2 regions of the Mesorhizobium sp. P2_F8 genome follow, and region 2 is predicted to be linked to the other one. Evidence: riboswitches for the same ligand, from Rfam matches in the RefSeq annotation. Region 2 holds a riboswitch; the other holds the start of a gene.
The links. A riboswitch is a leader RNA that binds a small molecule or an ion and turns the genes downstream of it on or off. The one in region 2 is predicted to bind thiamine pyrophosphate.
Positions count from the first base shown of each region.

Region 1 (15,778 bases), on a different contig from region 2:
CGGCTTCGGTTTTCGCCCGCGCCTTGCGATCGTCTAGCCTCGTGCCGCCGCGCTGCGCCAGCATGTCCGAATAGCCGCCGGCATATTCGATCCAGCGCCCGCCGCCGTCCGGTGCAATGATGCTGGTCACGGTGCGGTCGAGGAAATCGCGGTCGTGGCTGACCAGGATGACAGTGCCGGCAAAGCCGGCGACCAATTCCTGCAGCAGTTCCAGCGTCTCCATGTCGAGATCGTTGGTCGGCTCATCGAGCACCAGAAGGTTTGCCGGCCGCGCCAGTACGCGCGCTAGCAAGAGCCGCGCCCGTTCGCCGCCAGATAGCTCGCGCACGGGCGTGCGTGCTTGCTCGGCCTTGAACAGGAAATCCTTCATGTAGGAGACGACATGGCGCTGCTCGCCATTGATGACGAGGTTCTCGCCGCGTCCGTCGGTGAGATATTGCGCCAGCGTCTCCTGTGGGTCGACCGCCTCGCGCTTCTGGTCGAGCGTAGCGATCTCCAGATTGGTGCCGAGCCGCACCGAACCGGCGTCGGGCTTCAACTCACCGGTCAGCATCTTCAGCAGCGTCGTCTTGCCGGCGCCGTTCGGCCCGACGAGGCCGACGCGGTCGCCTCGCTGGATGCGGGTCGAGAATCCCTTGACCACGGTGAGTTCGCCGAAGCTCTTCTCGATGTTCTTCGCCTCGATCACCAGCTTGCCGGATTCGGCGGCGTCGCTCGCCACCATGGTTGCCGAGCCTTCGGCGCCGCGATGGCCACGAAAACGCTGGCGCATGGTCTGCAATTCGCCAAGGCGGCGCATGTTGCGCTTGCGCCGTGCCGTCACGCCGTAGCGCAGCCAGTGCTCCTCGCGCACGATCTGACGGCCGAGCTTGTGCTGTTCGCGCTCTTCCTCTTCCAGCACGAGGTCGCGCCATTCCTCGAAATGGCCAAAGCCCTTGTCCAGCCTGCGGGTCTGGCCGCGATCGAGCCAGACGGTGGCGCGCGATACGCGCTCGAGGAAGCGGCGGTCGTGCGAGATGACGACGAGCGCCGAGGAAGTGCGGACGAGCTCTTCTTCCAGCCATTCGATCACCGAGAGATCGAGATGGTTGGTCGGCTCATCAAGCAGCAGAATATCGGGCTCCGGCGCCATGACGCGGGCGAGTGCCGCGCGCCTTGCCTCACCGCCGGAAAGATCGTTTGGCCGCTCCTCGCCCGACAGGCCGAGATGCTCCATCAGATAGCTGGCGCGGTATGGATCGTCGGCAGGTCCGAGCCCGGCCTCGACATAGGCGCGCACCGTCGCAAAACCCTCCATGTCGGGCATCTGCGGCAAATAGCGAATTGTCGCCGAAGGCTGCCGGAATACCTCGCCGTCCTGCGGCTCGATCAGGCCGGCGGCGATCTTCAGCAGCGTCGACTTGCCAGACCCGTTGCGGCCGACCAGCGCGATCTTGTCGCCGGCCGAGGCGGTCAAGGCGGCGCCATCGAGCAGCGGCGTGCCACCGAAGGTCAGTTTTATCCCGTCGAGATTGAGAAGGGGCGGGGCCATGTCAGCTTTCAGGTAGTGGATAAGGGTGGGCGAGCAACAGCGCGCGGCCCTGGCCGAGTGTGATTTCGAGGCGGCCCTTGACCTCGTTGGAGATGGTCAATGACGAACCGAACGCCACCTTGACGCGGTCGAGCGGCCATTTGGCGCCGGCAACGGTCAGGCCGGAAAGATCGGAAAAGCCGAGGACAGAAAACAACGTGCCGTCGGCATAGTCGAAGCTGGACTTCCCGTGCAGCAGCGGAGAGCCTTCCTGCGCGCCGCTGGTCAAAACTATCTCTGTTCCGGCTTCGGCCAGCCGCAGCGCAAGTGCCAGATGCAGGAAGGCGTGGTCGGCGCGCTTGCCGCCGAAAGCGCCGGCGAGCACCAGGCGGGTCGCGCCGCGCTCCAGTGCGGCGGCGACCGCCAGTTCGCCATCGGTCTGGTCCTTCTCCGCCGGAAAGGTCCGACGGGGCACGGCGGCGAGGTCGTCCGGCAGGTTGGCCGGCACGGAATCGAAATCACCCACCCACAGTTCCGGGACAAGGCCCAGCAGACGCGCATGGCCGATGCCGGCGTCGGCGGCGATGACGTGGGAGCCTTCGACCTGGTGGTCGAGCCGTGGCGTGCGGATGAGATCGCCGCCAAGCAGGATGGTGAATGTGCTCATATCGTGTGGCCCTTACCAGCCCGGCACGGGAAACGGAAGGCCGGCAAACTGCCACTTGCGTGAGGGATCGGCCCGGCCTATGTCTCGAAACGCTCTAACGGGGTGCCGGACGCGATCTTCGCGGACCGGCTGAGAGGCAAACTCGCCAACCCGCTGAACCTGATCCGGTTTGTACCGGCGGAGGGATTAGACGTTTCGGACAGTCCGGCGCCTCAATTCCTTTCAATTCGAACGAAGGAGGCGCCGATGCGCACGCTTTTCTACTCCCTTGCCTCAGCTGTGGTTGTGGCCCTGTCCGGACCTGCCTTGGCCAAGGACAAGCTCACCGTCTACACCTATGAGAGTTTCACCGCCGACTGGGGTCCGGGTCCGGTTGTGAAAAAGGAATTCGAAGCCGAGTGCGGCTGCGATGTCGAGTTCGTCTCCGTCGCCGACGGCGTCGCGCTGCTCAACCGCGTCAGGTTGGAAGGGGCATCGACCAAGGCCGACATCGTGCTCGGCCTCGACACCAATCTCACCGCCGATGCCAAAGCCACGGGCTTGTTTGCGCCGCATGGCGCGGTGTCCGACGTCAATGTGCCGGGCGGCTGGAGCGACGATACATTCGTTCCCTTCGACTATGGCTATTTCGCCGTCGTCTACGACACTGAAAAGCTGAAGAGCCCGCCGAAGAGCCTTAAGGACCTGGTCGAAGGCAGCGCCGACGACAAGATCGTCATCCAGGATCCGCGCACCTCGACCCCGGGTCTCGGCCTGCTGTTGTGGGTCAAGTCGGTCTATGGCGACAAGGCGCCGGAAGCCTGGGCCAAGCTCAAGTCGAAAGTGCTGACCGTGACGCCGGGCTGGAGCGAGGCCTATGGCCTGTTCACCAAGGGCGAGGCGCCGATGGTGCTGTCCTACACGACGTCGCCGGCCTATCACATGGTCGCCGAGAACACCGAGCGCTACCAGGCAGCGTCGTTCGAAGAGGGCGAATATTTGCAGATCGAGGTCGCCGGCATCACCACGACTGGGGCGAAAAACCCGCTGGCGGAAAAGTTCATGGCTTTCATGACCGGACCGAAATTCCAGGATGCCATCCCGGAGACCAACTGGATGTTCCCGGCCGGCAAGACCGACAAGCCGCTCAACCCGGCCTTCGACAAACTGGTCAAGCCGACCAAGACCTTGCTGTTCAGCCCGGAGGAGGTCGCCGCCAACCGCAAGACCTGGGTCGATGAATGGCTGGCGGCGATGAGCAAGTAGGATTCAAGATTCGCCATATGTTTGTGCCAAGTCACCCCCCTCTGGCCTGCCGGCCATCTCCCCCGCAAGGAGGGAGATCGGCAGCTCTGTCGCCTCGCTCATTCCTGCCATTTTGGAAATTGGCCTGGGTGGCGAAACGAGCAATCGCCCCCCTTGCGCGGGAGATGTCCGGTAGGACAGAGGGGGGTGGGCGGGAACTAGACCTTAGCCAAGCATTTCAATCAATTGACACCCATGACAGCGTTGGGTAGCGCGACATGCCCACGCGCCATCCAGCTGACCCCCGCATCACCGCCGGCATCGTCGCGCTCGCCGCCATCGCGCTGCTGATCGGCGGCGCGTTTGCCGGGCTGCTTTTCGAAGGCGCTCACGACTTCTCCGGCGCCTGGGCAGCCTTCGATCCTTATCTGCTGCGCGTCGTTCGCTTCACGCTCTTGCAAGCGGCGCTCTCGACGCTGCTTTCGGTCGGGCCGGCGCTGTTGGTGGCGCGCGCGCTGTCGCGGCATCCGCGCTTCCCTGGCCGCGCCTTCATCCTGCAGCTGTTCGCCGTACCGTTGGCGCTGCCGGCCATCGTCGCGGCACTCGGCATTCTCGCTCTCTATGGCCGTGCCGGTTATTTCGCCGGCGTGTTCGCGGTGATCGGCGGTGGGAACTGGCCGGGCATCTATGGCCTGTCAGGCATCCTCGTCGCGCATGTCTTCTTCAACCTGCCGCTCAGCGTGCGGCTGTTCCTCGAGGCATTGCAGACCATTCCCGCCGATCAGTGGCGGTTGGCCAGCCAGCTCGGCATGGGCGCGCGGCCGGCGTTCCGGCTGATCGAATGGCCAACGCTGCGTGCGGCGTTGCCGGGTGTCGCCGGGCTTGTGTTCATGCTCTGCATCACATCCTTCACGATCGTGCTGACGCTCGGCGGCGGGCCGGCCGCGACGACGCTGGAGGTCGGCATCTACCAGGCGCTGCGCTTCGATTTCGATCCCGCGCGGGCCGTCACGCTGACATTGCTGCAGATTGCCTTGACGTTTGTCGTCGTGCTGGCGCTGACGCGGCTTGGCGCCAATGTGGTCGGCGACACCAATCTGCCGGTGGCGCCACGCCGCTACCTCTCCGTCAATGGGACAGAAACCTTGCTGAACGTCGTGCTCATCGTGCTCGCGCTGCTGTTTGTCGTCGGACCGATGGCGGCCACTGTGATGGCCGGGCTTGGCGCCGATCTCGGCCGGCTGGCCGGCGAGGCCGTCGTGCGGCAGGCGACGCTGACCAGTGCGGTGCTGGCCTTCCTGTCGGCCCTGCTTTCCGTGACGCTGTCGCTGGCGCTGACCATGGCGCGCCGGGCGCTGGCGCTGAACCGCCGCTCCGGCGCAAAGGCGATGCTCGAGCATGCCGCCGATACCGGCGCCGGTTTTGTCCTCGTCGTGCCGCCGATCGTCGTCGGCGCCGGCTGGTTCCTGTTGCTGCGCCATGTCGGAGATGTCTTTGCCATCGCCCCGGTCATGGTCGTCACCGTCAACGCGGTGATGGCAATGCCGTTCGCGCTGCGCGCTGTCCGTCCCGCCTATGATGCGGCGAGCGAGCGTCACGAACGGCTCTGTGCGCAGCTCGGAATCACGGGCTGGAACCGGTTGATGCTGGTCGACTGGCCGTCGCTGCGGCGGCCGCTCGCCACCGCCTTTGCTTTCGCCATGGCGCTGTCGCTCGGCGATCTCGGCGTCATCGCGCTGTTCGGCAGTGATTCCGTGCAGACCTTGCCTTACCTTCTGTTGGCGCGCATGGGCAGCTACCGCACGCAGGACGCTGCCGGCCTGGCGCTGCTGCTCGGCCTGGTCTGCCTCGCGTTGATCATGGCGACGCACTGGCTGGGAACGGAGAAGGACCGGGATGCCTGACGGGGTGGCCAGCAGGACTGAAAAGGGCGCCCCGGTGAGGCTGGACCAGGTGTGGTTCAGCTATGGCGAGGCGCCGCTCGTTTTCGATGTCGATTTCGCCGCGGCGAAAATCACCGCCGTCATGGGGCCGAGCGGTTCTGGCAAGTCGACGCTGCTCAACCTAGTGGCGGGCTTCGAGACGCCGCAGTCGGGCCGCGTGCTGATCGGTGGGGCCGATGTCAGCGCTGAGCCGCCGTCGGCGCGGCCTGTGTCGATGGTGTTCCAGGAAAACAATCTCTTTGCGCATCTTTCGGTGGAGCAAAATGTCGGGCTTGGCCGCTCGCCATCCTTGCTGCTGACCGACACGGACCGCGCCGCGATCGCCGAGGCGCTCGAACGCACTGGCCTTGCCGGCAAGGAAAAGCGCCTGCCACGCGAACTCTCCGGCGGTGAGCGCCAGCGCGTCGCCCTGGCCCGGGTCCTGGTGCGCGACCGGCCAGTGCTCCTGCTCGACGAACCCTTCGCCTCGCTCGGACCGGCGCTGCGCGACGACATGCTGGATCTGGTCGCCGCGGTGCATGTCGAACGAGGCATGACGGTGCTGTTCGTCACCCACCAGCCCGAGGATGCCCGCCGAATCGGCGAGCACGTGGTGTTTCTGGACAATGGCGTTGTCGCGGCAACCGGCAAGGCGGACGAATTCTTCACCGGGGCTGGCCCGGAAGTGTTCCGGCGCTATATCGGCACGGGTGCCGGGGATGCCGTATCACGAGATGTTGCCCGGAAGCGGACATAATTTACGGTCAAACCGGCTCCAGGCGATGCGGCGCTTGCTTGCCATGGCTGGAGGAGTGTGGCTAGGTCCGCCCTACTGGTCCGGCACAGGCCGTGATTTGCCTGCAGCATCCGCCGCTCGCCCCCGAGGGGACGCGCGACGGATGCTGCAGCAGTTTGAGATAGCGCATGACATTTTCCGAAGATCGCCCCCGATTTTCGTGGTCATGCGCCGGGACCCGAAAGGAAGCCGTTCTGGCGATCGGCGTTGACAAACTACGAATGAATCCGCTGGCGCGCTTTCTCGCGTTGGCCGGCTTTGCCGTGGCGCTGGCGAGCTGCCAGATGTTCACGCCTCCCGAGGTTCAGGAATCCGGCTTCCAGCCTTCCGACAGGCCAATCACTGTCGACAATGTCGCTGCCAACAGCAAGCTCGCCGAACTGGCCAAGGCGCAGCATCCTCGCATCCTGGCCACCTATGGCGGCGAATACTCCGATCCCAAGCTCGAGCGCATGGTCGCCAAGGTGGTCGGCAACCTGACCGTCGTGTCGGCCAATCCGACGCAGACCTATCGCATCACCATTTTGAATTCGCCCAACGTCAATGCCTTCGCGCTGCCGGGCGGTTATCTCTACATCACGCGCGGTCTGCTGGCGCTGGCCAATGATTCGGCCGAGCTTGCCGCGGTCATCGCGCATGAGATGGGCCACGTCACCGCCAACCATGGCTTGCAGCGCCAGCAGCTGGAAGCCGAGGAAGGCCTGGCGACCAAGGTGGTTTTGGATGTGCTCGGCGACAGCCCGACCGCCAAGGCGGCGCTGATCCGAGGCAAGCTCAGACTGGCGCAATTCTCGCGCAACCAGGAGCTGGAGGCCGACGCCATCGGCATCAAGTCGATCGGCGAAGCCGGCTACGATCCTTTCGCCGCCGGCCGCTTCCTGCAGTCGATGTCGGCCTATACCGATTTCCGCTCGATCAGCGGCGCCACCGACGCCAGCCTCGACTTCCTGGCCACCCACCCCAACACGCCGCAGCGCATCGATCTGGCGCAGCGCCATGCCCGCCAGTTCGGCGCGCCCGGCTTCGGCACGCGCGACCGCGATTCGTTCCTCGCCGGCATAGACGGCCTGCTCTATGGCGACACGCCCGAGGAAGGCTATGTGCGCGGCGAAACCTTCCTGCATCCGGGCCTTGGCGTGTCCTTCTCGGTGCCCCAAGGCTTCATCATCGACAATTCGGCTGCGGCGGTGACGGCAACAGGGCCTGGTGACATGGCGATCCGCTTCGACGGTGTTTCGATCGACAAGAACCGGGCGCTCACCGACTATATCCGCAGCGGCTGGGTGGCTGGGCTAGACGACAGCACCGTCAAGCAGGAAACGATCAACGGCAACGAGGCGGCGACCGCGCATGCCGGTGCCGAAGGCTGGCAGTTCGATATCGCCGTGATCCGCGCCGGCGGTCAGGTCTACCGGCTGCTGACGGCGGCGCCGTCGGCCAGCACGTCGCTGGATGCGGTGGCGCGTTCGGTGAGCGGATCGTTCCGTATCCTCAGTGCCGCGGAAAAGGCGGCGCTGAAGCCGCTGCATATCCGCGTCGTCACCGTTCAACCCGGGCAGACGATGGGCTCGCTTTCCGCCCAGATGGTTGGTGTCGACCGCAAGCTCGACCTGTTCCGCGTGCTGAACGCGCTGTCGCCGGGTGCCGCGGTCTCGGCCGGCGACAAGGTCAAGATCGTCACCGACAAGTAAGACGCCTGCCGCGGGTCAGGCGGCAGTCGCCAGAAATTCCGGATTCTGCTTCACCAGCGCTACCTTGAGCTTTTCCATGGCGCGCGCCTCGATCTGGCGGACGCGTTCCTTGGAGATGCCAAGCGTCTCGCCGAGCGCTTCCAGCGTTGCACCTTCGTCGCTCAACCGGCGTTCCTCGATGATCCGGAGCTCGCGGGCGTTGAGGGCGGCGAGCGCCGCTTTCAACCACACGGAGCGGCGCTCGACATCGATCGTGTCGCCGACGACCTCGTCGGGCAGAGGATCGTCCGAGACGAGGAAATCCATGCGCTCGTTCGAACCCGCGTCATCGGCAACCGGCATGTTGAGCGAGGAGTCGGGCGCCGACAGCCGCGAATCCATCATCGCGACGTCGGCCTCGGAGACGCCGAGCGCCTGCGAAACCTCGCGATAGAGCGTTGCGTTGGACAGCGGTTCGGTGCCGTTGGCCAGCCGTGCGCGCAAGCGGCGCAGGTTGAAGAAAAGAGCCTTCTGCGCCGAGCTGGTGCCGCCGCGCACGATAGACCAGTTGCGCAGGATGTAGTCCTGCATCGAGGCGCGGATCCACCACGTCGCGTAGGTCGAAAACCGCACCTCGCGTTCAGGCTCGAAGCGGGCGGCCGCTTCAAGCAGGCCGACATGCCCTTCCTGGATCAGATCGCCGAGCGGCAGACCGTAGTGGCGGAATTTGGAGGCCATGGAAATGACCAGCCGCATATGCGCAACGGTGATGCTGTGCAGCGCGTTCTGGTCGTTGTCTTTTTTCCAGAGCAATGCGAGCCGGTGCTCTTCTTCACGTTCGAGGTAGGGAGCCCTCATTGCCGCGCGGACCATGATCCGTCCTGCAGTGTCTTCCATCATGAGGCGCTCCCTGGCTCAGGCGATGCGGATGACTTTGCAAACTTGGCAGGGCGCCCGGGTTGAAATCGCAGCGTCGTGCCCTAGAAATCCAGAACGTGCCATGCAGGAAAATGGTTCCGTAGCCGTTGGCGGCTGGATTTGTTGTCCGAGGGATCTCGGCGATGATCGGTGACCCTGTCGATTGCGGCCAGAAAGCACTATTTCGAGAATCTGATTTCAGAAGTTGGTTGTTTTTGAAATCCTGTTCCTTATTTTTTCGACTTGTATCTGCCAGTTTCCAACCCTCACAACATGCCGGACAGCCGGCCAAGGACGGGATCACAGAAAAATGAAATGGCTCAAGTCGCTTATCATCGCCGGAACACTGCAGGCTCTGGCTGTCACGTCGGGCCATGCCGGCGCCAATCTCGACCAGATCAAGCAGGCAGGCGTCATCAAGGTCGGTACGGAAGGCACCTATGCGCCGTTCACCTATCATGACACTTCGGGCGCTCTGGTGGGCTTCGACGTCGAAATCGCCAAGGCCATCGCCGACAAGCTCGGCGTCAAGGCCGAGTTCCTCGAAGGCAAGTGGGACGGGCTGATCGCCGGTCTCGACGCCAATCGCTATGATACCGTCATCAACGAAGTCGGCATCACCGACGCGCGCAAGGCCAAATACGACTTCTCCGATCCCTACATCGCCTCCAAGGCGGTGCTGATCGTGCGCGGCGACAACACCGACATCAAGACCTTCGCCGATCTCAAGGGCAAGAAGTCGGCGCAGTCGCTGACCTCGAATTTTGGCAAGCTCGCAGAAACAAATGGCGCCGAACTCGTCGGCACCGACGGCTTCGACCAGTCGATCCAGCTGCTTCTGACCGGCCGTGCCGACGCCACCATCAATGACAGCCTGTCGTTCCTCGACTTCAAGAAGCACAAGCCCGACGCCAATGTGAAGATCGCCGCGCAAGAGGAAAACGCCGACTATTCCGGCGTCATCGTGCGCAAGGGCGATCCGGAACTGGTTGCGGCGATCAACAAGGCGCTGGCCGACATCAAGGCCGACGGCACCTATAAGAAGATCGCCGACACCTATTTCGGCCAGGACGTTTCGAAGTAATTCATGCGTGAGGCCGGTCTCCGGCTGATGAGATATCAAGCGGCGAGCCGTCTTTGACGGTCCGCCGCTTTTGTCATGATATGCCGAGCGCATTCGCGCTCTGATCAAGCCGCCTCGACCATTTGGAGGGTCTTACGTGCCGCACTGGCTGCAACTGATGCTGGAGTCGCTGCCTTCGCTGTTGTGGGCGGCCCTGATCTTCACCGTGCCGTTGACACTGCTGTCCTTCGTTCTGGGCTTGACGGTCGGCCTCGGTGCAGCGCTTGCCCGGCTATTCGGCCCGAAGCCGCTGGTCGCGCTTGTGCGCTTCTATGTCTGGATCTTCCGCGGCACGCCGCTGCTGGTGCAGCTGTTCCTGATCTTCTACGGCCTGCCGTCGGTCGGCATCCTGCTCGACGCCTTTACCGCCGCGTTGATAGGCTTCACGCTCAACATCGGCGCCTACACGTCGGAAATCATCCGCGCCGCAATAGGCTCGGTGCCGAAGGGCCAGTGGGAAGCCGCCTATTCGATCGGCATGACCTGGAGCCAGGCGATGCGGCGCACCATACTGCCGCAGGCCGGACGGGTCGCGGTGCCGCCGCTCTCCAACACCTTCATCTCGCTGGTCAAGGATACGTCGCTGGCCGCCGCCATCACCGTGCCGGAAATGTTCCAGGCCGCGCAGCGCATCGTCGCCACCACCTATGAGCCGCTGATCCTCTATGTCGAGGCGGCGATCCTGTATTTGGCGATGAGCTCGGTGCTGTCGGCCTTGCAGACGCGGCTGGAAGAACGACTCAACCGCTATGGCGGCTTCCTGGAGGCGCGCTCATGATCGGCCTCACCAACATCGAAAAGCGCTTCGGCGACAATCTCGTGCTGAAGGGCGTGACGGTCACCATCGCCGAAGGCAGCGTCACGGCGCTGGTCGGCCCTTCGGGTGGCGGCAAGAGCACGCTGCTGCGCTGCATCAACCTGCTGGAGATCCCGACATCCGGCACGGTGCGGATCGGTGACGAGACGCTCGAGTTCCACCCCGGCGGCAAGGTTCCGTCCAGGGATATCCAGCGCTTGCGCCTGCAAACCGGGATGGTGTTCCAGAACTTCCAGCTGTTTCCGCATCGCACCGCGATCGAGAATGTCATGGAGGGCCTGGTGACGGTGCTGAAATGGCCAACGGAGCGGGCGCGCGAGCGGGCACTCGCTTTGCTGGAAAAGGTCGGCATGGCACACAAGGCCGACGCCTGGCCGGCAACGCTGTCGGGCGGCCAGCAGCAGCGCGTGGCGATCGCCCGCGCGCTCGCCCCGTCGCCGAAAGTGCTGCTATGCGACGAGCCGACCTCGGCGCTCGACCCGGAACTGGCGCAAGAGGTGGTCGACGTGCTCGGCAAGCTCGCCAGCGAAGGGACGACCATGGTGATGGCGACGCATGATCTGCGCCTCGCCTCCAAGATCGCGCAGGAGGTGGTCTTCCTCGATGCCGGCGTCATCGTCGAGAAAGGCCCGGCGGCCCTGCTGTTCGGCAATCCGGAACACCAGCGGACCAGGCGTTTCATTGCGACGCTGAAGCAAGAAGCGGAGAGGGAAGGCGGCGGTGAGGCGTAGGCGCCGTCCTCGCTTCAGCCTATTGTCCCAGAAACAAAAAACCCGGCGCGAGGCCGGGTTTTTCATGGATTCAAAGCTGAAAAAGTTCAGGCAGCTTCTTCCTGCTCGGCTTCCTCATTGTCGGCCTTGGCGCCCCGCTTAGGGCCCTTGTTTAGGTTGACCTCGATCAGGCGCACGGCTTCGGTTTCCGACATCCGGTTGACCGCCGCGATCTCGCGGGCCATGCGGTCGAGTGCCGCCTCGTAGAGCTGGCGTTCGGAATAAGACTGCTCGGGCTGGTTGTCGGCGCGGTAGAGGTCGCGCACAACTTCCGAGATCGAGATCAGGTCGCCGGAATTGATCTTCGCATCATACTCCTGGGCGCGGCGCGACCACATGGTGCGCTTGACGCGGGCGCGGCCCTGCACGACTTTCAGTGCGCGCTCGACATAATCCTCTTCCGACAGCTTGCGCATGCCAATGGAGGTCGCCTTGGCGACCGGCACCTTCAGACGCATCTTGTCCTTCTGGAAGTCGATGACGAACAGTTCCAGCTTGTGCCCAGCGACTTCCTGCTCGTCGATCGAGACGATCTGGCCGACGCCATGCGCCGGATAGACAATGTACTCGCCGGTCTTGAAACCGTGACGCGCAGCGGTGGACTTCTTCTGCGGGGTTATCGTTGCCATTGCGCCCTGAACTCCTTGTTGTGGTACCGGCGTCCTGCCGGCCCGAACTCGCGCGATCGGGGAAACCGATCGTTAGCCGCACAACAGATGAACCCATCCGGAAAAGCCGGGACCGGCAAACCGCAATAGTGCGACCGCCTGGCCCAGATTGCTCTGGTCCGGAATGAGATTTTCACCTTTCAGTGATTTGGGGCGTCTGCGCCATAAATCGACGTTGTGTCACCGGCATGTTTGGCTGATGTAACACAAAAAGTCGGAAGAATCAAGGTTTTGCTGCATAAGCGAAGGCCACAGTTAAGCGCCGCCTGTCAAGGCGCTTTATGTGACCTGTCTCTTACCCAACGTAATACCAGCCTTTGCGGACCTGTTGTCAATCGCCTTCGCCGGGCTCGGCCGAGAAGTATTTCTCGAACTTACCGGCCTCGCCGTCGAAGGATTTGGCGTCGGCCGGAGGTTCCTTCTTGGCGGTGATATTGGGCCATTTCTCGGCGTATTCGGTGTTGATCTGCAACCATTTGTCGAGCCCTGACTCAGTGTCGGGCTTGATCGCGTCGGCCGGGCATTCCGGCTCGCAGACGCCGCAGTCGATGCACTCGTCGGGGTGGATGACGAGCATGTTCTCGCCTTCGTAGAAACAATCGACCGGACAGACCTCGATGCAGTCCATATATTTGCATTTGATGCAATTGTCGGTCACGACATAGGTCATCGGTCGGCTCCGGGACGTCCCATTTTGTTGGGCTTTTTCCGTGAGGTAACGCCTTTGCCCGCCGCTTGCAAGGGCAGCCATGCCTGGTGGCATCAGCGTTTCCGAAATGGAATTCCAGACTGCAGGCCCGGTAGGGATCGGTCAGGTCCCGCGAAGTGCCTTGTTTGCCGGGTTCAGGGTTCGTTTTGTGCGTCTCGTTGCCCCAAAATCGTCGCGCACTTTTTGGCCGACCCATCAGTCATCACCAAGCAAGCGGTCGGTCTGGCGGCGTTCCTTCTTCGTCGGGCGGCCGCTGCCGGCCTCGCGCAGCGCCGGAATTGCATCGGGAGGGGCTTCGCCCGTCGGCGCGGGCGGCGGCGAGATATCCTCGTACAGCGTGCGTGCCTCCTCGGCCGGACCACGCCGCACGCCGGCGGTCAGCACCTTCCAGACGAAGATCCGACGATCAAGTGTGATGGTCAGGACGTCTCCAGGCTTGACCAGATCGGAGGCCTGCGCTGCTTTGTCGCGATTGATGCGAACCCGGCCGGCGACCACAAGTTTCGCCGCCAGCGAGCGCGATTTCACGGCGCGCGAGAAGAACAGCCATTTGTCGATGCGCTGGCGGTCTCGGGCAGCCGTTGGGGCAACCATCGACGCGAGCCCTGAGTCTACTTCTTCAGCTGGTCGCGCAAAGCCGCGAGCTTGGCGAAGGGCGAGTCCGGATCGAAGTGCACCGGGCGCTCCTCGCGCGGCTTCGGCTGGAAGGTCGGCTTTCCGCCGCCCTTGCCTCGATCGGGGCCGCCACCCTTGCCATCCGGCCTGCCGCCCTTCCAGTCGGGCCGACCTTCGCGTCGGTCGGGGCGCTCGCCTTGTGGGCGGCCTTCACGACGCTGCTCGCCCTCGCCCTGCGGCTTGGGCTTGAACTTCGAGCGGTCGAAGCGCGGCTTGCCGGTGCCGTCGCGCCGCCCCTCGTGGGCAGGACGTTCTCCAGGCGTGGCTGCGGCCGGCGCACCGGCAGCATCCGCAGGCGCGTCGTTTCGGCCGCGCGCCTGTCCGTTGCGCGAGCGATTGTTGCGGCCGGGATGGCGGGGGCGCTGTTCGAAACGGCCCTGACGCCACAACAGGATCGGCTTTGGGGCCTCGGCTTCCGGAGCGGGCTCGCTGGCGGCTGCATCGGCTACCACGACAGGCTCGTCCGACGTCACTTCAGCCGCGGGCGCAGCTTCGGAAACTGGCTCGGCCGATGCAGTCGCGACAGGTTCGGCTTCCGTCTCTGGCTCGGCAGCCAGCACGGGTTTGGCGACCGCGTCGGCGACGGCCTCGGTTGCTGCTTCTTCCGTGGCTTCGGCCGGCGCTTCGGGTTGTTCTTCCGCGACCGGCTCGGCCGCCGCTTCCGCTATGGTTTCGACAGGAATTTCGGCGGTGGCCTCGACAGCGGCAGCCGGCTCCGAACCTTCGACCGGCGCCTCCGCAGCCGCGTCGACCGCCGTGGCTTCCGCTGCCTTGGCCTGCTCGGCCCGTGTGGCCTCTTCAGCCGCGGCCTTCGCCGCCGCCGCTTCGCGCGCGGCATTGTCCTGCGCCTCGAGCCGCGCCTTGACCTCGACGGCCGGCTTCGGCTCGGCACGGTAGCCGAGACCTTTCAGGATCTCTTCCATGTCGTCGGCGGTGGCGCCGAGGATCGACATCATCGGCGGCGTCACCATGAAGGACTGGCCGTCATAGGCGCCGTCCGGCCGTTGGCCGAGACCAGGCTTCCAGTTGGTCGCCGGGCGGATCAAATCCGCCAGCCGCTCCAGAATGTCGATGCGCACCGCGCGGCGGCCGAGATTGCGGTAGCCGGCAAGCTTGTAGAAGGTCTTGTCGAAAGTGGGATCGATGACCACCGAGGTGCGGCCGGAGGCGAGTGCATGGACCACGTCGCCAAAGCCCGGCTTGTCCTTGCCGTCGTTCTTCAGCGCCCACAGCAGCGTCACCAGTCCGGCTGGCGCCGGCTTGATCAGCGCCGGCACGAAGACATGGTAGGCGCCGAAGCGCACGCCGAGCCGTCGAAGGGCTGCACGGCCCTCCTGGTCGAGCGACTTCATCTCCTCGGCAATGTCGCGGCGGTTGATGAGGCCGAAATTCTCGACCAGCTGGAAGGCGATACCGCGGCCGATGCCGGCAATCTGATCGGCGTTCTTCAGGTCGACCAGCGGCTTCAGCAGCAACTCGATCTGGAAATTGACGAAACGTTCGGCACGCGCCGCGACCTTGTCGCGCGCCGGGCCGGTCAACTGTTCGTCGGCCAGCAGCACGAGGCGCGGCTTGAGCGTGTCTTCGCCGGCAACCAACGTGCCGATCGGCGCGCCGATCCAGCGCAGCGTGCCATCCGAGCCAAGTGCGATGTCGCCATTGGCGCTAGCACCGAAGCGTTCGGCGCGCGCTTCGAATTCGGCGGCCAGCGCCTTCTGGGCGGCGGTGCGCACAGCCTTGGCGTCTTCGCCGCCGGCGGTCTGGTCGGCGGTGAAGCGGAACCCTTGCAACTCGCCGACATGATGGCCTTCGACAAGGACGGTTCCGGTAGGACTAATTTCGGCTTCAGGCATGGTATTTTCTCTAAGGCGCCGCATGAGGACGGAAGTCCTGCGGTCTACGAAGCGTTTCGTCAACCGCTCATGCAGCGCATCCGACAATCTGTCTTCGATTTCGCGCGTCTTTTCCTGCCAGTGTGCCTGATCGGCCAGCCAGCCGGGCCGGTTCGACACGAATGTCCAGGTGCGGATCTGGGCAATGCGATGCGACAGCGTGTCGATGTCGCCTTCTGTGGTGTCGGCGCGGCGCACCTGCTCGGCCATGTAATTTTCATCGACATGGCCATGCCGGGCAAGGTCCGTATAGATCGAAGCAATGAGGTCGGCATGCTGGGCCGGCGCGATCTTGCGGTAGTCGGGCAGCGCGCAGGCTTCCCACAGCAGTGCCACGCGTTTGGCATTGGTGGCGAGTGCGCGGATGTCCTCGTCGCGCGACAGGTGCTCGAGCGCCTGCGCATCAACGGCAGGCAG
Region 1 is NZ_JBFUFB010000001.1:455,674-471,451, reverse strand. It holds gene AC1DZP_RS02260 (ABC-F family ATP-binding cassette domain-containing protein) at 1-1,531, opposite strand, end outside; gene AC1DZP_RS02255 (thiamine diphosphokinase) at 1,533-2,177, opposite strand; TPP riboswitch at 2,266-2,380, shown strand; gene thiB (thiamine ABC transporter substrate binding subunit) at 2,424-3,422, shown strand; gene thiP (thiamine/thiamine pyrophosphate ABC transporter permease) at 3,680-5,305, shown strand; gene thiQ (thiamine ABC transporter ATP-binding protein) at 5,298-6,080, shown strand; gene AC1DZP_RS02235 (M48 family metalloprotease) at 6,341-7,810, shown strand; gene AC1DZP_RS02230 (RNA polymerase factor sigma-32) at 7,826-8,689, opposite strand; gene AC1DZP_RS02225 (amino acid ABC transporter substrate-binding protein) at 9,018-9,791, shown strand; gene AC1DZP_RS02220 (amino acid ABC transporter permease) at 9,928-10,608, shown strand; gene AC1DZP_RS02215 (amino acid ABC transporter ATP-binding protein) at 10,605-11,378, shown strand; gene AC1DZP_RS02210 (CarD family transcriptional regulator) at 11,465-12,046, opposite strand; gene fdxA (ferredoxin FdxA) at 12,417-12,755, opposite strand; gene AC1DZP_RS02200 (RNA-binding S4 domain-containing protein) at 12,990-13,388, opposite strand; gene AC1DZP_RS02195 (helicase-related protein) at 13,406-15,778, opposite strand, start outside.
Region 1: linked by a shared signal. The riboswitch ahead of thiB (thiamine ABC transporter substrate binding subunit) and the one ahead of AC1DZP_RS09520 (YkoF family thiamine/hydroxymethylpyrimidine-binding protein) in region 2 are both predicted to bind thiamine pyrophosphate.

Region 2 (15,778 bases):
AGCGCCGAGGGCAGTCGCGCCAACAAGAAGACGCGCCAGCGCCCTGCCCCCATGGCGCGCAGCATCTGCCCGATCTCGGCCTCCGTCGCCTCGTAGCCCTGCACCAGCGCCACCAGCATCGGAAAGAAGGTGACCAGCGCCACCAGCATGATCTTGGGCATCAACCCGAAGCCGAACCACAGCACCACCAGCGGCGCGATCGCCACCAGCGGCAAGGTCTGGCTGACAATGAAGACGGGAAACAGCGCACGCCGCAGCGGCCGGAAGAAGTCGACCAGCATCGACAGCGCAAAGGCCGCGCTGAGCGAAAAGGCAAAGCCGATCAGCGTGGCCCGGATGGTCGGAATGGCATTGTCGACCAGCGCTTCGCGATTGAGCATCGCCTGCTCGAACACACGCGAAGGCGCCGGCAGTGTCGTCGACTTGATGCCGGAATAAGTGGCATAGAGCTCCCAAGCCAGCAGCAGCAACCCGACCGAAATCATGGCCGGTGCTGCCTTGACAAGAAGGCTCGCGATCGGGCTCGAAGCGGCTGATGATGAGACCACGGGCATAACCTTTGACGGGGTCGCGAATGCGGCCGCTCAGCTGGCCGACGGGCTGTTCGCCGAGACCGTGACGTCGAGGGTTACGTGGCCGGCGCCTGGCCCGAAGCGGCAGAAGGCTTCGTCCAGCGCCGAAAAGATCGCGCCGGCATCCCCGCGCAATTTCGTGCAGAAATGCTTCGAGCGCTCATAGACGCCGGACTGCTTGAGAAAATCGATGCAGCCATAGATCTCTTCCATGTGGTCGTCGGTGCCCATCACATAGAGCGAGAACTGCGCTGCCGCCGGCTGGCCGGTCAAAGCCGCGCCACGCACCGCGGCGATTGCCGCATCCTTGCGCGGGCCGAGGGGGCCGACAGGCCCACCAAGCGCATCGGAACGGCAGATCGGATCATCTGGCTCGCCAGGGCAGCCGCGCGAGATGGTGGCTGACAACACGCAATGTTTGCCGCTGCGTGCCGCCGCCACGAACAGGTCTCGCATCGCCGGAAACAGCACTTCGGGCGGCCCGACCAGCAAGGTCGAGATGTCGTCGGTCTCGATCCTGAGCCGATCGCGGTAGGGGTCGAGCCCATCCAGCGCGCCAAGGATGACGCCGACGAAATCGTCGGCCATGGGATATAGGGAAATCTGTGCGCCTGAAAACATCGCCCGCCTCGCTCCGCTGGTATTACCCAGATCAGCTTCTAGGGTCTGTGGGCTTGCCGCCCCCTTCTCAGCCCCGACCGTACGGAGCACCCCTGTGGATGCGCGGGTTAAAGCACCATTCGAGTTGAAGCGAAAGCCGTTTTTTTGGTGTGCTCCTCCAAAAGCATTGCGCCAGGCCTGCGAAACCGGACCGTCGAGCGACAAACTTTCAACCAACAGGCGTTGTCTGGCGCCCAGTATGCGCATGGCGCAGGAAATCGACGAAGGCCCGTACGGTTGGTGCTGTATGACGCTGCTTCTGATAGCAGAGGAACCAACCGGGAAAGGCCGCGCACCAATCATCCAGCAGCGACACCAGCTTGCCGGCATCGATCAACGGGCGCACGAGGTCTTCAGCCCAAAAGGCGATGCCGACGCCCTGCACGGCGGCGGCAATCGCCATGTCGCGGCTGGAGACGACAAGCGGACCATTGACCACGACCGAGAACCATTCGCCGCCTCTGGCGAATTCCCATGCGTAGGGCCCGGCACTGCCCGGCCGGCGCCAATTGATACAGCGGTGCTGGAGCAGATCGGCCGGTGCCGACGGCGATCCGTAACGGGCGATATAGTCCGGCGAGGCCACGGCGAGTTGGCGCTGCGTGCCGCCAAGCGCCACCGCGACCATGTCAGCTTCGAGAAATTCGCCGAGCCTGGCGCTGACATCATAGCCGGCCTCGACAATATCGACGGCGGCATCGTCGATCGTCACATCGAGCACGATGTCCGGCCATACCTCATGAAAACGGCCAAGCAACGGCTCCAGATAGGTGGCGGCGGCAACGCTGGGCATATGGACGCGCAAGACGCCGGCCGGTGTGTCGCGCAAGGCCGTCGCATCGCCGACCGCCGCCTCCATCTCGGCCATAGCCGGCGCGAAGCGCGCATGCAGGCGCGCGCCGGCTTCGGTCAAGGAGAGGCTGCGGGTCGTGCGGTTGAGCAGGCGCAGGCCAAGCCGCGTTTCGAGCTGACGGATCGTCTGGCTGAGCGTCGACGCTGAAATCCGCAGATCCTCAGCGGCACGGGCGAAGCTGCCATGCGCCACGACAGCGGCAAAGGCTTTCAGCTCGGCATAGTCGCTACCTCGCATTATGCCAGATTCTCCAATGAGTATGATGGCATCCTATCGCATTTTCGGTATGGCTTCTGCTGCCTAGCTTGAGGACATGCCTCGAACGGCTGCAATCATCGGCATCGAGCACACCTGAATTTCCCTCTGAGCAGGAGCAACGAACATGCAGAAACTCAACGGAAAAATCGCTTTGGTGACCGGCGCCTCCTCGGGCATTGGCGCGGCAACCGCGCTGGCGCTGGCGGAGCAAGGTGCTGTCGTCGCCATCGCGGCGCGACGTCGGCAGCGTCTCGACGACCTGGCGGCACGCATCCGCGACAACGGCGGCGAGGCCTTGGCCATCGAGACCGACATCACCGACGAGGCGCAGGCCACAGCCATGGTCCGGCGCGTGCTGGAAAGCCATGGCCGGCTGGACCTGCTGTTCAATGTTGCCGGTGTCGGCGTCGCCGCCCCCTTCCAGAACACCACCACCCGCGAATACCGGGAGATGGTCGACCTCAACATTCTGGGTCTGCTCTACACGATCAACGCGGCGCTGCCGTCAATGAAACGGCAGGGATCAGGCCACATCGTCATCGTTTCGTCGGGCACCGGCCGCTACATCCACCCGTCGGTGGTCTATTCCGGCACCAAGCATGCGGCCAGCGCTATCGCCGAATCACTGCGCCGCGAAATCGGCAAGGACGGCATCCGCGTCACGGTGATCGAGCCGGGCGCGGTCAGGACCGAGTTCACCGCCAATATGCGCGACGATGTTCGGCTGGCTGTCGAGCAAAGGTTGGGCGACATGGAGCAACTGGAGAGCGAGGACATCGCCGCCGCCATGCTCTTCGCGGTCTCGCAGCCACCAAGGGTCAACGTCAATATCCTGACCCTCTATCCGACACAGCAGGCTTGATTCGCGACGGCGGCAAGGTGTGGATCGGGGCCTTGGCCCCGATCCTGTAAACCCTACGAAACCGCCTTCTCGCGAACCGGCAGCTTCCAGCCCGGCCTGACGAAGTGGCAGGTGTAACCGTTGGGGTATTTCTCCAGATAGTCCTGATGTTCAGGCTCGGCTTCCCAGAAGGGACCGACCGGTGCGACCTCGGTGACGACCTTGCCCGGCCACAAGCCAGAGGCGTCGACATCGGCGATGGTGTCTTCGGCGATGAGCTTCTGTTCATCGCTCGTGTAATAGATCGCCGAGCGATAGCTCATTCCGACATCGTTGCCCTGCCGGTTACGGGTCGTCGGATCGTGGATCTGGAAAAAGCGCTCCAGCAGCGTGCGATAGCTGATGACGGCCGGATCGAAATTGATCTCGATGGCCTCGGCATGGGTGCCATGGTTGCGGTAGGTGGCATTGGGCACATCGCCACCGCTGTAGCCGACACGGGTGGAGATGACGCCGGGATAGCGCCGTATCAAATCCTGCACGCCCCAGAAACAGCCGCCGGCAAGCACTGCGCGTTCGGTCGAAGTCGCCATATCACGTCTCCTCAAAAAGCAATTCCAGGAAAAATGCGTAGTGGTTTTCCGTCTGGAATTGCGCAAAAAGCAAGTTGGATCTCCCCATAAATGGGCATTGTCTCTTGCTTCGTCCAGCGGACCGCCCGACCTGCTTCAGTTGCCGGGTTGGGCGAGGCTGTCGATCACACTCGGCAGCTGCGGCGCGCCGGGCGGAACGGCGGCAAAGCTGATCGCCATCGGCGGCGCCTTGAGCGACCAGTCGAAGAGAACGGTTTTGACCGGCAGTTTGCCAAGCCACGCCTGCAGATAGGGTGGCACGTCGCGCCCGGGCCAGACCAGGAGTATGCCGTGATCGCGCAGCCGCTGCTTGGTGATCCAGGGGGCGTACTGCATGTTCAGCTCGGTGAAGATCGACGGCTTGTCATAAGCATTGAGGCCCGCCAGCGGCGCAACAATGTTATGGCCGCCGACGATGTCGAGCCGACCGGGCGTCGCCGCGTGCCAGACGGCTTCTGCCTCATCCGAGATCTTCTGCGCCGGCCAGCAGACGGCGTCCATGCGCCCACGCAGATTGCATTTCGTCCAGCGGATGCCCGCATAGGCACCAGATATGCCGATGATGCAGATGAGCGCGCAGATTACCAGCTTTCGCATCTCGACGGCGCCGAGACGGTGGCCCAGGAAGGCGAGCGCCACGACGCCTGCAAGATTGTACATCGGCGCGCCCCAGGCCTCGCCTGTGCCGGTGAACAGGGACGCCACCATGATGAGGATCGCCGGGCCAAGTCCCATCCACAAGAGATAGACGAGCGTACCGCGCCCGACCGGCTCTTGCGGCGGGGGCGAGCGCCGAAGCAGCCCGGATATCGCCAGCACCAGAAAAAAGCCGCAGAGTCCGGCCGCCTGGACGCCGATATAATAAAAGCGGGAGCGATGCGCCATCACCCACTGATCGCGCCAGGCGGCGTAGGTCAGCGGCAGGAAATCGACGCGGTAGAGCTCGATGGCCAGCGGCGCCGCGACAGCGACGAAAACCGCAAGCCCAAGCCATGGCCAAGGCGTGGCGAGCCGGCTGCGTGCCCGCGCGTCGGACAACAGCCAGATCGCGCCAAACAGCAACAGCAGGCCGGTCGAGAACTTGGCGTAGAGCCCGACGCCCGACACCAGTCCGAGCGCCAGCCACCAGATCGGCCCACCGCCGCGGCCCGCACGCCACAACAGCCAGCAGATAGCGGCCCAGAAGGGCATCTGCGCGTAGTCATGATTGAACTGCGGGGTCGGCCAGCCGAAGAAATAGAGCGACGGCATCAACAGCACGGCGGCCAGCGCACGCCTCTGCCCGAGCATGTCGCGGGCCAGCAGATAGACCAGGACGAACGTCGCCGAGATCGTCAACTGCGCCACGAGATATTGCGGCCAGCGGAACGATCCTGTCAGGAGATGGCTGGTCTCGAGCAGCCATGCCGGAAGTTGCGGATGCTTGTAGGTCAACAGCACCCATTCGCGTCCCCACATAAAGCCTTCGACGACATCGTTGGGCGGTGAGACGTTGATAAGCGCCGGTGCCACCGTCCAGCACAGGATCTGCATCAGGCACAAAAGCGCCAGCAGGTGCCATGGATGACGGATCAGACTGGACAAAACCGATGGGGAATCGACGCCGGCGGCGGGCAATCCCGCCGGCACCAAGTGATCCATGGATCCATCTATCCCCACCATGCGGCGCTTAAATCACATAGTCCGGTTTGACGAACAGCCCCAAAAATCGAAGCTTACGAAAAAGTATAGCTGTGTGCCATTGCAGCACCAAGATCGGGCAGGAGCATCGGCGCTCCTCTCCCCAGGCAGGACAGCGTTGCACGTCTGACCCTGTCTGAAAAAATCCGGGTCCCGATGCGCCACCACCATGCCGTCATCCACTACCGTGCGCTCGACTTCTGGATGGCGCGTGCGGCCGTCCTCGTCATCATCTGCCTGCAGCTTCTGGTCATCAACAACCTCTTCTTCGGGCCGCGCTGGCTGGCGCCGGCGCTGGAAGCCGCCCTGCTGCTGCCCTTGTCGGTGGCCACGGCCTGGACACAGGTCGCCACAAGAAAAGCGGTCGAGGATCACGAATGGCATGCGATCGGCCAGTTTCGCGTCATGATCCGCAGAACGGCCCTGACCATGACCGCCATCATCAGCGTCATGAATTGCGGCTCGCTGGTCCTGCTGGTGCGAGCCTTGCTGGAGGGGCACGCCGGCAACAGCGGCACGACGCTGTTGATCGACGCGCTCAACATCTGGGTGACCAACGTCATCGTCTTTGCCCTGTGGTTCTGGAGCACCGACCGGGGCGGGCCGCCGACCTGCGGCCTCGTCAAGCTCGCGCAGGCTGATTTCCTGTTTGCGCAGATGACGCTGAACGACCGTGATCTCCGCGATTGGCTGCCCGGCTTCGTCGACTATTTCTTCCTCGCCTTCACCAATGCGACAGCCTTCTCTCCGACCGACACGCTGCCACTCAGCCAACGCGCCAAGCTGTTGATGATGGCCGAGGCCATGATCTCGCTGCTGACCATCGCGCTGGTCGCGGCACGCGCCGTCAACATCCTTGCCTGATCGGGCCGGAACGCAAAAAGGCCCGCCACCTTGCGGCAGCGGGCAGGCTCTGGAGTGCTAGGGATCAACCAAGCATAGGGTCAACGAGCGGCGGAGGGGTTGGTTGCCGTTTGCGGTTCACTCCTGCACCCCCGGCTTGAACCTGCGAACGACAAACTCGAACAGGATGTCCGAGATCCACATGGCGCAGACGCCGATCAGGAAAGCCGCGGCAAGCGTGGTGGTGTCGTCGGCGGGGTCGGGCATCGGCAGGCCGGCGATCCTGACATAGGACACCACCGGCAGCGTCAAATAGGCCGCGGCAAGCGCGCCGCAGATCGGCGAAGCCACCATTTCGCGCAGCTTGTAGCGATGCCGCGACAGCGCCCGCAGGACGCCACCGGCAAGGCCGGCGGCGACGACCGGTCCCTTGATGCCGAGCAGGTCGAACAGATCGTGCATCACGACCTCCATCCACAAAGCGCCTGGCCCTTTTCATTGTGCGCCAGGATCGCCGCCACCGTCGCGCCGGAAAGGGTCGCCACTTCTGCCTTTGCCGGCCGGATGGGATGCTCGACCGCGCAGAACGACCCGCCAGCACTTGCGCAGCCGGCCAGCAGGAGCGAGAGCACTATGATCTTGACCATTTCGCCAGCCTCCCCCTGTTGTCGTCCGGCGTCCGGCCGGCAACGGCGTCGTCGATCTTCTGGGCTTGGCGGCGCGCCGCGGCGTCGGCGGCATCCTGCCTGCCCTTCTGGCTGGCCTTGCCTTTGGCGTAGGCCGTCCAGAGACCGGCGAGCGCGGCACCCATTGCAAGCAGATACGGCCACAACTGGCCAAGGAGCGCTCCCATCTCATTTCTCCTCGACCGGCGGCGGCGGCGCGACCATGCCGAGCGGACCGTCACGCACCGCGTTGATGATGATCTTGGCAAGGGCAATGGCGCCGCTGATCTGAAGCGCGGTGCGATCGGCGACGCCGAACATCGTCCAGTCGAAGCCGACCAGGGCGCCACCGCAGATGATCGCGATCAGCGTATTGAGCAGATTGTGCAGCGCGTTGGTGTTGAGGAATTTCATCAAAAGAGGCTCCCGAAAAGATCGGTGACGTGCTGCCGGAAGGCCGCGAGCGCTCCGGCAATGAGGACGAGGATGCCGGTCGCGGCAGCAGTCTTGACGGCCGGCGGCACGGGCTGGGCCGCCCGCGCCCCGCCAATGGGCTTTTCGACGCCGGGCGACGGCGCGGCCGGCACAGGCGCCGGCGCGGTCACAGGTGCCGCCGACATCAGCAAGGCCTGAGCCCGCACCGACGCGACGCGATCGGACCAGCCGCGGCCGAATGTTGCCCATGTCGGCAGCCGTTTGAGAAACGCCAGCCGCGCATCGCAAAGCCCGTCGATGGTGACGCCGGCCGGCCTTGCCCTGGCCGCGGCAAGGGTGGCCGGCCCGATCCGGCCATCCTGGGCGACGCCCAGGGCCGCCTGCAGGGTCTTCGCCGCCCTGCCCGGGCCGCTGTTCACGGCGAAATCGAACACGGCGCAGTCGACCCCGCCGGGCAATTCGGCGCCGAGCACCGCATCCCAGTAGTAGCGGCGGAAGACGGTAGCGACCTGCTGGTCGCTGATCTTGCGCAGGTCGGCCTTGGTGGCATTCGCCTTCACATAACGGCGGAAGTTGGCGAGCGTCACGCCCTTCATGGTGGCGCCGCCGGGGTCGACTGGATTGTCCGACCACCCGCCTTCCGATTTCAAGACGAGCGCAAGCGCCCGCGCAAAGTTGCGGTCCATGGCAGTTCCTTTCCGCCCTCTCCGGGCAGGTTGCTGAGTTTTGGAATTTGGCTATAGTTGGCGCAGGACGAGGGAAATAACTTGCTGAACAACAATGCGCGAATATTCGCGCTCGATGGGCTGCGCGGCATCGCCGCGCTGTCAGTCTTCCTTCAGCATTTCGCGACCGACACACCCTGGCATCCCCTCACCTTTGCCTGGTGCGGGCTCATCGGCGTTGAACTGTTTTTCGTGCTGTCCGGGTTTCTGATGGGCAGGAAGTATTCGACTGCCCCAATTTCAGGCTCGGCGGTGATCGACTTCTGGGTCAAGCGCGCGGCGCGCGTCCTTCCACTGTTCTTGATCTGCGTGACGGCAGCCTATGCCTGGCTTTTGCTGACAGGTCGTGGCCAGCCTTTTTACGGGTTGAAATGGGATGGATGGTGGCACCATTACGTTTTCTGGGCCGGCCAATCCGTGTTCTGGACGATCCCGAGAGAGATCCAGTTCTATCTGGTTTTTCCGCTGATCTGGTGGATTTGCCAGCGTCTGGGCAATGCTGCCAACTTCCTGCTGCTCGCGGCGGCGGCCATTCTCCTGGGAGCCGCTATCGGCACGCCCGTTCTCATGCAGGCCGCCCCTCTGTTTCTCGCCGGCGTCGTTGCCGGGCGTATCGAGCTTGAGCCGGACAAGTCGTACGATGTCCCATTGGTTGCGCTGCTGGTCCTCTACGTCTTGTCCTGGCCTGGCATGATCGATGTCCTGGAATTGCCAAGATCCCTTTTCGGCGGCACGCTGTACCTTGTCTATCTGCCTTCTCTCGTCCTGGTTTCGACAGCCTCCCCGCTTGCCCAGCGCCTGTTGGGGCGGGGCGTGCTGAAGTGGTATGGCGACATCTCCTATTCCCTCTATCTGCTCCACCTGCCCATCCATGTCGCGCTCAAGATGTGGACGCCAATTTCGCTTTTGCCCAAACCCATCTGGTTCGGGCTGACATTGATCGTTGTGACGATCGCCAGCTACTGTTCATTCCGCTACGTCGAGACGCCGCTGCGCAGACGCATATCGCGCCTGGCGCCCAAGCCACCGGCGCCTCAGCAACCGGTTGCCAATGGCGGTGTTCGATCCGGCCAGCCAGCACCGGAGGAAGCCTTGGGGGCGCCGGCGCTCACATAGCGGCGGACGTTGGCGAACATCACACTTGGATGGAACAACTCGGGTTGGGGAAATACCACTCTGAACCCGAAACGCTCGGCGAGTGGTCCAGTCACTCGGCCGGCTGGATTGTCGAAACCCTGACGCGCATTCCGATCAAGGCATTGCAGACCCTGTCCAGAAGCCACCGCTCGACGCGGCAAACCGGCCCCTGTCCATGGACTGGCTGCCGGCCCTTTCTCCAACGGTGTAGATGATGAAGCCCGAAATAACGAAGAAGATGTCGAACGCCGCCAGGCCCGAAATTGTAGATGTAAGGCGTTGTCCAGTGCCCCCGCGTCGGCATGAAGGGGTGAAGCACACGACTGACCAGGACCATCAATGACGCGACGGCGCGCAGGACCTGGACGTTCCGATAGTGCATAGCCCCGAAGTCTCCAAAGCCATCCTCTATCGGCGGCTGCCGGGCAATTACAGCATCGCACCACCGCCCGATGCGATGACAAGGTCATTGCGTTGGGGATTGGGGATTATCAGCACCCGGAAGGCGCAATGGATTGCCTGGAATATGGCCTTCGCGTAGAGACGATTTCTATGAATCAAATGGTAGAAGCCAAGTCGACCACGGATATTGGCAGCAGGTCGGATCATCGTTCAGATATCGACGTCTTGCGGGCGATTGCGGTTGCTGCGGTCGTGCTGTTTCATCTCGGCTGGACGACGGTTAGCGGCGGATTTGTTGGCGTTGATGTCTTCTTCGTAATCAGCGGATATCTGATATCACGCATCATCTGGACTGAGAGCGCGCAAGGTCGGTTCTCACTCAAGAATTTTTACGCTCGGCGCGCTCGCCGGCTGTTGCCAGCCCTGTTTGCAACCATCATCGTCACCTTCGTCGTCGCCGCTTTTCTGTTCATACCGGAGCAATTCCAGGACCTGTCGAGGTCAGCGATATTCTCTCTGCTTGGACTGGCCAACGTCGATTTCTGGATGCAGTCAGGCTACTTCGATTCCGGCGCAATTCTGAAGCCGCTGCTTCACATTTGGACGCTCGCCGTTGAATTGCAGTTCTACGCGTTCTGGCCCTTCCTCATCGCCATGGCCGTTCGAAAAAGCTATTGGGTGGCCTTCTCTTTGATCGCTGCAGCCTTCGCTGCATCACTTGCGGGTTGCCTGTGGATGATGGGGTACGATCCGACGGCAGCCTTTTTCCTCGTCCCATTCCGCGTCTGGGAGTTCGCTGCAGGCGGGCTGGTGTTTCTTACCGAGAGACGGCTGTCGAAAGTGTATGCGGACCTGCTCTATGTCGTGGGGCTGGCCGCGATCCTGTTTGCCATCTTCGGCTATTCAGGACGGACGGCTTATCCTGGCGTTGCCGCTCTCGCGCCCGTCCTGGGCGCGGCATTGATGCTGCTCGGCGGTCAAGGCCGGCTGGCAAGACAGGCTCAGTTCAGACCGGCTATCTACCTCGGCAAGATCAGCTATTCGGTCTATCTGGTTCACTGGCCGCTGGTTGTCTTCATGGTGTATAGATTTGGCGCCTTGGAAGTGTGGCAGATCCTCGCCTCGCTTGTTGCAACGTTGGCCCTTGGCGCAGCCAGTTACCATTTCATCGAAGTGCGCTATCGCAAGCCGCGCCCGTTGAAGTTGGGGAAGACGTTGATTTTCGCCTGCCTCACTGCCGGCTTCATGGCAGCCGCCACAGAGAGCTGGGCGACAGATGGGTGGGTCTGGCGGATGCCTGCTGCATTCCGTAATGCTTATGTTTTGGACCTGAGAAAAGAACACACATACACCTTTTCGAACTCCACTCCGTTGCTGACACCGCACGATTTCAAAACCACCAAAAGGCATCTTCTGATCATTGGAGACTCTCAGGGAGCGGATATCATTAACCTGCTCGTTGAGACTGGCGCGGCAAAACAATTCGAAATTATCTATCGCCAACTCGATTGGCGGTGTGGCGTACCGACCCTCCCTGTCGACCTGTCTGACAGGTATTGGAAATCAATAAACCCGTTTGCTGCAGCAGTTATGAAACCCTGCAACGAAGCGTACTCACTCATCCGGTCTACACCGGCATCGCTAGAGCATGCCGATCTGGTGATGATCGCGCTGTATTGGCAAGATTTCGCATTTCCATACGTCCAGACTTCGGTTGACGAAATGCGATCCCAAACAAGCGCTCCAATCTACGTTGTCGGCAGCAAAAATTTCACAGGCAGCAGCCTTCAGTTGCTTAATAAGCACGGCACCTTTGCAGGCATCGACGAGTACGCATTCCGAGAAATCAGCCCCGTGGCTAGAAAGATCGACACTTTCCTCAAGACGCTATCGCACGTAAGTTATATCGATCCGTTGGTTGCCGTATGCCCGCATAACCAGTGCGAAATATTTACCGACAAATCCGCGCCGGTTTTTTGGGATAGCATGCATTGGACGAAAGCCGGTGTGCAACTTATAGCGGCCAAGAACGGCGTAGCCATCTTCCCGTTTCTCGACACAAAGCAGGCGGCCGGCAAGAACTCACCCTAGGGTTAGGCGGCGACAGGCACTGCCGGCCTCTCGAGCTTGACCCCATCAATCTCGACACGCTTTTTGCCGGCGCGTCGCGAGGCAAAGCGTTTGCCCCATTCATTGGTCCAGTTCTCCCATGCGTGGAAAGTCAGCGTTGCGACCGGGACGATACACAGTAACGATATTGAGAGCGCAAGCGCATAGGCCTGAAGTTCGCTGAGCCCTGAGTGCCGAAGCCGTCCGAACAACGGAAAAAGAGCAGCAATAATCGGACCATGCACTAGGTAGACCGAATAGCTGATATCGCCTAGCCATCTCGTTGCCGCGTTGACCAGCGGCTTGATGGGGAACAGGTAGAGCCCAACCAGCAGGCAAAAAAACATCGGCCCTTGCCAATAGATAGCCGGGCCAAATGGCACCCTACCCGTGACAATCACATAGAACTGAAGCGGCACGGACGCCAGCAGGACGGCGCCGATCGCCCGTCTATGGGTCCATTCGCCGGCAATCTGAACCACATGAAACGCGATGATTCCGAACATGAACATCGGCGCCAGGTCAAATATCGATTGACGAATGTAGATGCCCGGGTCTGCCACTAGATCCCCGATGACCGAGCGAAAGACCGTGGCCACGACGAGCGCAATGACAAGCGCTCGGATCGCCAAGGTTACACTTTTGGTCTTCGCGTAAATGAAGGGGAACACCAGGTAGAACGCCATCTCAACACCAATCGTCCAACCCGCAAAGATGATGGAGGTCTGGTAGCCACGGCCTGGGATGAAGTTGAAAATAAACGTCAGGTTCGCCAGGATCGTTTTGAGATTGTAGGGAAGGCCGGCCGGGTTCCACCAATACGAAAAGATTACGACGGCATAGAACAGCGGAGCTATCCGAAAAAACCTCCGCAGCATGAAGCCGAGATATGGCCTCTGTTCGTTGTCGTGCTTCGGCATTGTGAGACAGAGGGAAAAGGCGCTCACAAGGAAGAACAGATTGACGCCCATGACGCCGCTTCGGACTAATGTTTCCGGCCACCATGAAAGCACAAAGCGCGGATTGGGCATCAGCGCGACGTGAGCCATCACGACCCACAAGGCGGCTATACCACGCAGCGCGCTGAGGTAGGGGAAGCGGTCCGACTTGCCCGGCGTCATTGTTTTTCCCAGATCGACCCACCGCCAAACCGTGATGTCCCTGCCGTACATGGATTAGAATTTCGACGCAAGATCACCGCCGGGCGCTAATGCTCGATGTCGCGAAGGTCGGTGACGATGATGGTTTTGCCTGCGCCGTTCGCGCGCGCCCCCATGAAGCCGCCAAGGTATGGCCCGGTGAGCGCCACGGTGCCAAGGCTGGCACCGCTGACGAAGACTTGAAGGTTAGACGTACCGGCCGCAAGGATAAGCCGCCATTGGCGGGCCACACCGCTAAAATCCACGGCGTTAAGAGCGGTCGTTGCGTATGTGGCGGCGCCTGTCAACTGGTAGACGTTGACGAAGCCGGAGGCATCCAGTCCGACGCCGACTCCCATACGGGCTGTAAGGGGGCCAGCACCACCAGAGGCTACTGTCGTGACGCCGTACAGGATGAATTGAGTGTCCTTCGCCATGTTTGAGTTGAAGGTGATGTCGAGCCCACCCGCTGCAAAATGCGGCGAGATCAGGAGATCGTCTTCAATGAAGGCGCTGTCTGGACCGGCCCCATAGTGCGTAATCGTCTGCAAGGCGCGATCCCTCCAAAGGTCACGGCTTTGCGCACCTCCGACGAATGCCTTCTTGGTTCTCGTCCTTCTCGATCTAACGTAGCTAAGGCCGAGGGAGGCTGTCCCGCCACCGGATGCCATGGTGAGCAGATGGAGCCCAACGGGAACGTCCCGCGCGATGCACACTTCGTGATCATGCACAAAGTCACCGCCAAAAGCGGCTGTCGACAGTTGGTTGATACCACCAACCGACACTTGATCCCAAGCGACGTCAACACCGTTCTTGCCGCCAGCCCAGATGGGATAGGCGATGCAGATGTCTAACCCCGGCACGTCGACGCGCACCGCAACCTTGAGGCTCTTGGCGTGGTCTATGGCGTCCGAGATTAACTGGAAGCCTGTCCGTGTGGCCGGCGCAGGGAGGGGCGCATTCGCTGGATCGATGGTAACGGCTCCCTCGATGGTCGATATAAACTGTTCAGGACCAGCAAGACCAGCATGAGGATGCAAGAAGGGGGTCGCCATCTGTAAGCCAATAGCCCGATAGGTGATTACCGTGGGGTGGCATCCATCCGGCACAAGGTCCGACACGCGGTAGCGGCCAGTGCGCACCCATGAGTTGATCAGGTCGTAAACCTCGATGAGAGGCGCATCGGTAGCCAGTGCCACGTCCCGCATGATCTGAACGTAGTTCTTCAGTCGGTTTGCCTTGTCGGGCGTCCCCAAGGCGGCAATAGCAAACATCGGATTGGGCGTCTGCAGGATCGGAATTTTGCCGTACTTGATGCAAGCATTGACAAATGTCAGCAGGTTTTTCCGATATTGATCCGGTGTGGTCGGGGGTATGTTCTGGCAGTCATTGATGCAGTGATTACAGATGACGATCTCCGCAGTGCTGACGGCCATCTTGGCTTCGAATGTTGAGCCGGAACCATCGGTGCCCTCAAGCATCTGCTGTGAACGGGAACCGCTGACCGCACGATTGGTGACCGTAACGGCAGAGCTAAAATAGTAATCCCGCAGCACGGATTGCAGCTTGTCCGGGGCGGGCTGTGGAGTAATCCCTCCAAGACCGCTGTCAACACCGAGCATAGTGCTGTCCCCAAAGCACTCAATCTGTGTGGACACGCCGTTCCACATGTCAACGGCCTTTGCCGCCAGCGCGGCCTTTGCGCCGCCGTAGGCAAGCAAAATGTTATTGTCCACATAGGCTTTGACGCTTTGCTGTGTGGGCACTTTTTGATCGCTGTTTGAGTGCATGTCATCTTCATCGACGATGTCAGATTTCAGCACCGGATCGGCATCCCCCGTAATGCTGAGGCTGGTAGTGCCGATGACTGGGTCGACAGTGTTAAACTGGTACGTTTTCGCGCCGTTCCCCGACCCCAGTTGCACGTAGACAGTGGTCCCCTTCTGCATAGTCCGCGACGTGCGCGCGTCAGCTGCGCGGTACCATACGCCTTCGCTGGCCGTGTAGATGCCATTGGTTGATTGGTCTGTTTGGTGGGTCACCAGCACCCGGTCGCCGACCTCGGTCAGCACGCCGTCGATGGTCTTCAGACCCGACAAGATGATGTTGCCCGTTGTTGCCAGGCGCACGGGTTCGCGTTCGCCGGTCAACAGGCGAACGGCGGCAGTTGCAGGTCGGGCCATAGGGCTTGCTCCATGAAAAAAGCCCCGCGAAAGCGAGGCTGTGAACATTGCGGATTGTGTGGCGGTTCAAATGCGGCCTGGCCCTGCTTTGAAACAGCCTGGCCCGGAATTACCGTGACAGTGCACTCAAGTCCGTTCGGCCGTCATTGTGTGCAGGCGGGAAGGCGAGGCAGCCGCCGAAATGAAAATTGCCGGGCGCCGATGCAATTAGCATACGCTTTATTAGTTCCGGAAAATTTTAACGAATCGTTGACCGCGCTGTCCCAGAATAGGACGGCGCGGTCAACCCCAACCGGACTGCGCCGGCGGCTCCGGCACACAGCGCCCCCCGCACTGTCGGAGCCGCTACTTACACTCCCTAATATACCAGCGATGGTTGAATCAACTGTTACCGCACGTGCTTTCCACGGCCCTTTCCCGATCGTTAAACTTTGATGGAACGCCGGGATTGGCTTGCCACAGCGGTCCCAGAGCCTTGCACAACCTCACTTGCGGAATTCTAGCGTGAGCGCATGGCGATGCTGTCCGCGCCCACCAAGTCGCCCAGCGCGTCGTCCGACAGGCAGCAGGACAGCACGATAGGATCGGCCCCTATCACCGGATCGGAAGTTTCGAAGGCATAGACGAGATGGGACGAGATCGCG
Region 2 is NZ_JBFUFB010000003.1:426,018-441,795, reverse strand. It holds gene AC1DZP_RS09525 (ABC transporter permease) at 1-485, opposite strand, end outside; gene AC1DZP_RS09520 (YkoF family thiamine/hydroxymethylpyrimidine-binding protein) at 585-1,193, opposite strand; TPP riboswitch at 1,184-1,297, opposite strand; gene AC1DZP_RS09515 (LysR family transcriptional regulator) at 1,402-2,322, opposite strand; gene AC1DZP_RS09510 (SDR family oxidoreductase) at 2,468-3,205, shown strand; gene msrA (peptide-methionine (S)-S-oxide reductase MsrA) at 3,259-3,777, opposite strand; gene AC1DZP_RS09500 (glycosyltransferase family 39 protein) at 3,913-5,457, opposite strand; gene AC1DZP_RS09495 (hypothetical protein) at 5,653-6,360, shown strand; gene AC1DZP_RS09490 (hypothetical protein) at 6,478-6,801, opposite strand; gene AC1DZP_RS09485 (hypothetical protein) at 6,801-6,986, opposite strand; gene AC1DZP_RS09480 (hypothetical protein) at 6,971-7,192, opposite strand; gene AC1DZP_RS09475 (hypothetical protein) at 7,194-7,418, opposite strand; gene AC1DZP_RS09470 (glycoside hydrolase family 108 protein) at 7,418-8,125, opposite strand; gene AC1DZP_RS09465 (acyltransferase family protein) at 8,207-9,280, shown strand; gene AC1DZP_RS09460 (acyltransferase family protein) at 9,812-11,794, shown strand; gene AC1DZP_RS09455 (acyltransferase family protein) at 11,797-12,984, opposite strand; gene AC1DZP_RS09450 (SGNH/GDSL hydrolase family protein) at 13,020-15,134, opposite strand; gene AC1DZP_RS09445 (hypothetical protein) at 15,634-15,778, opposite strand, start outside.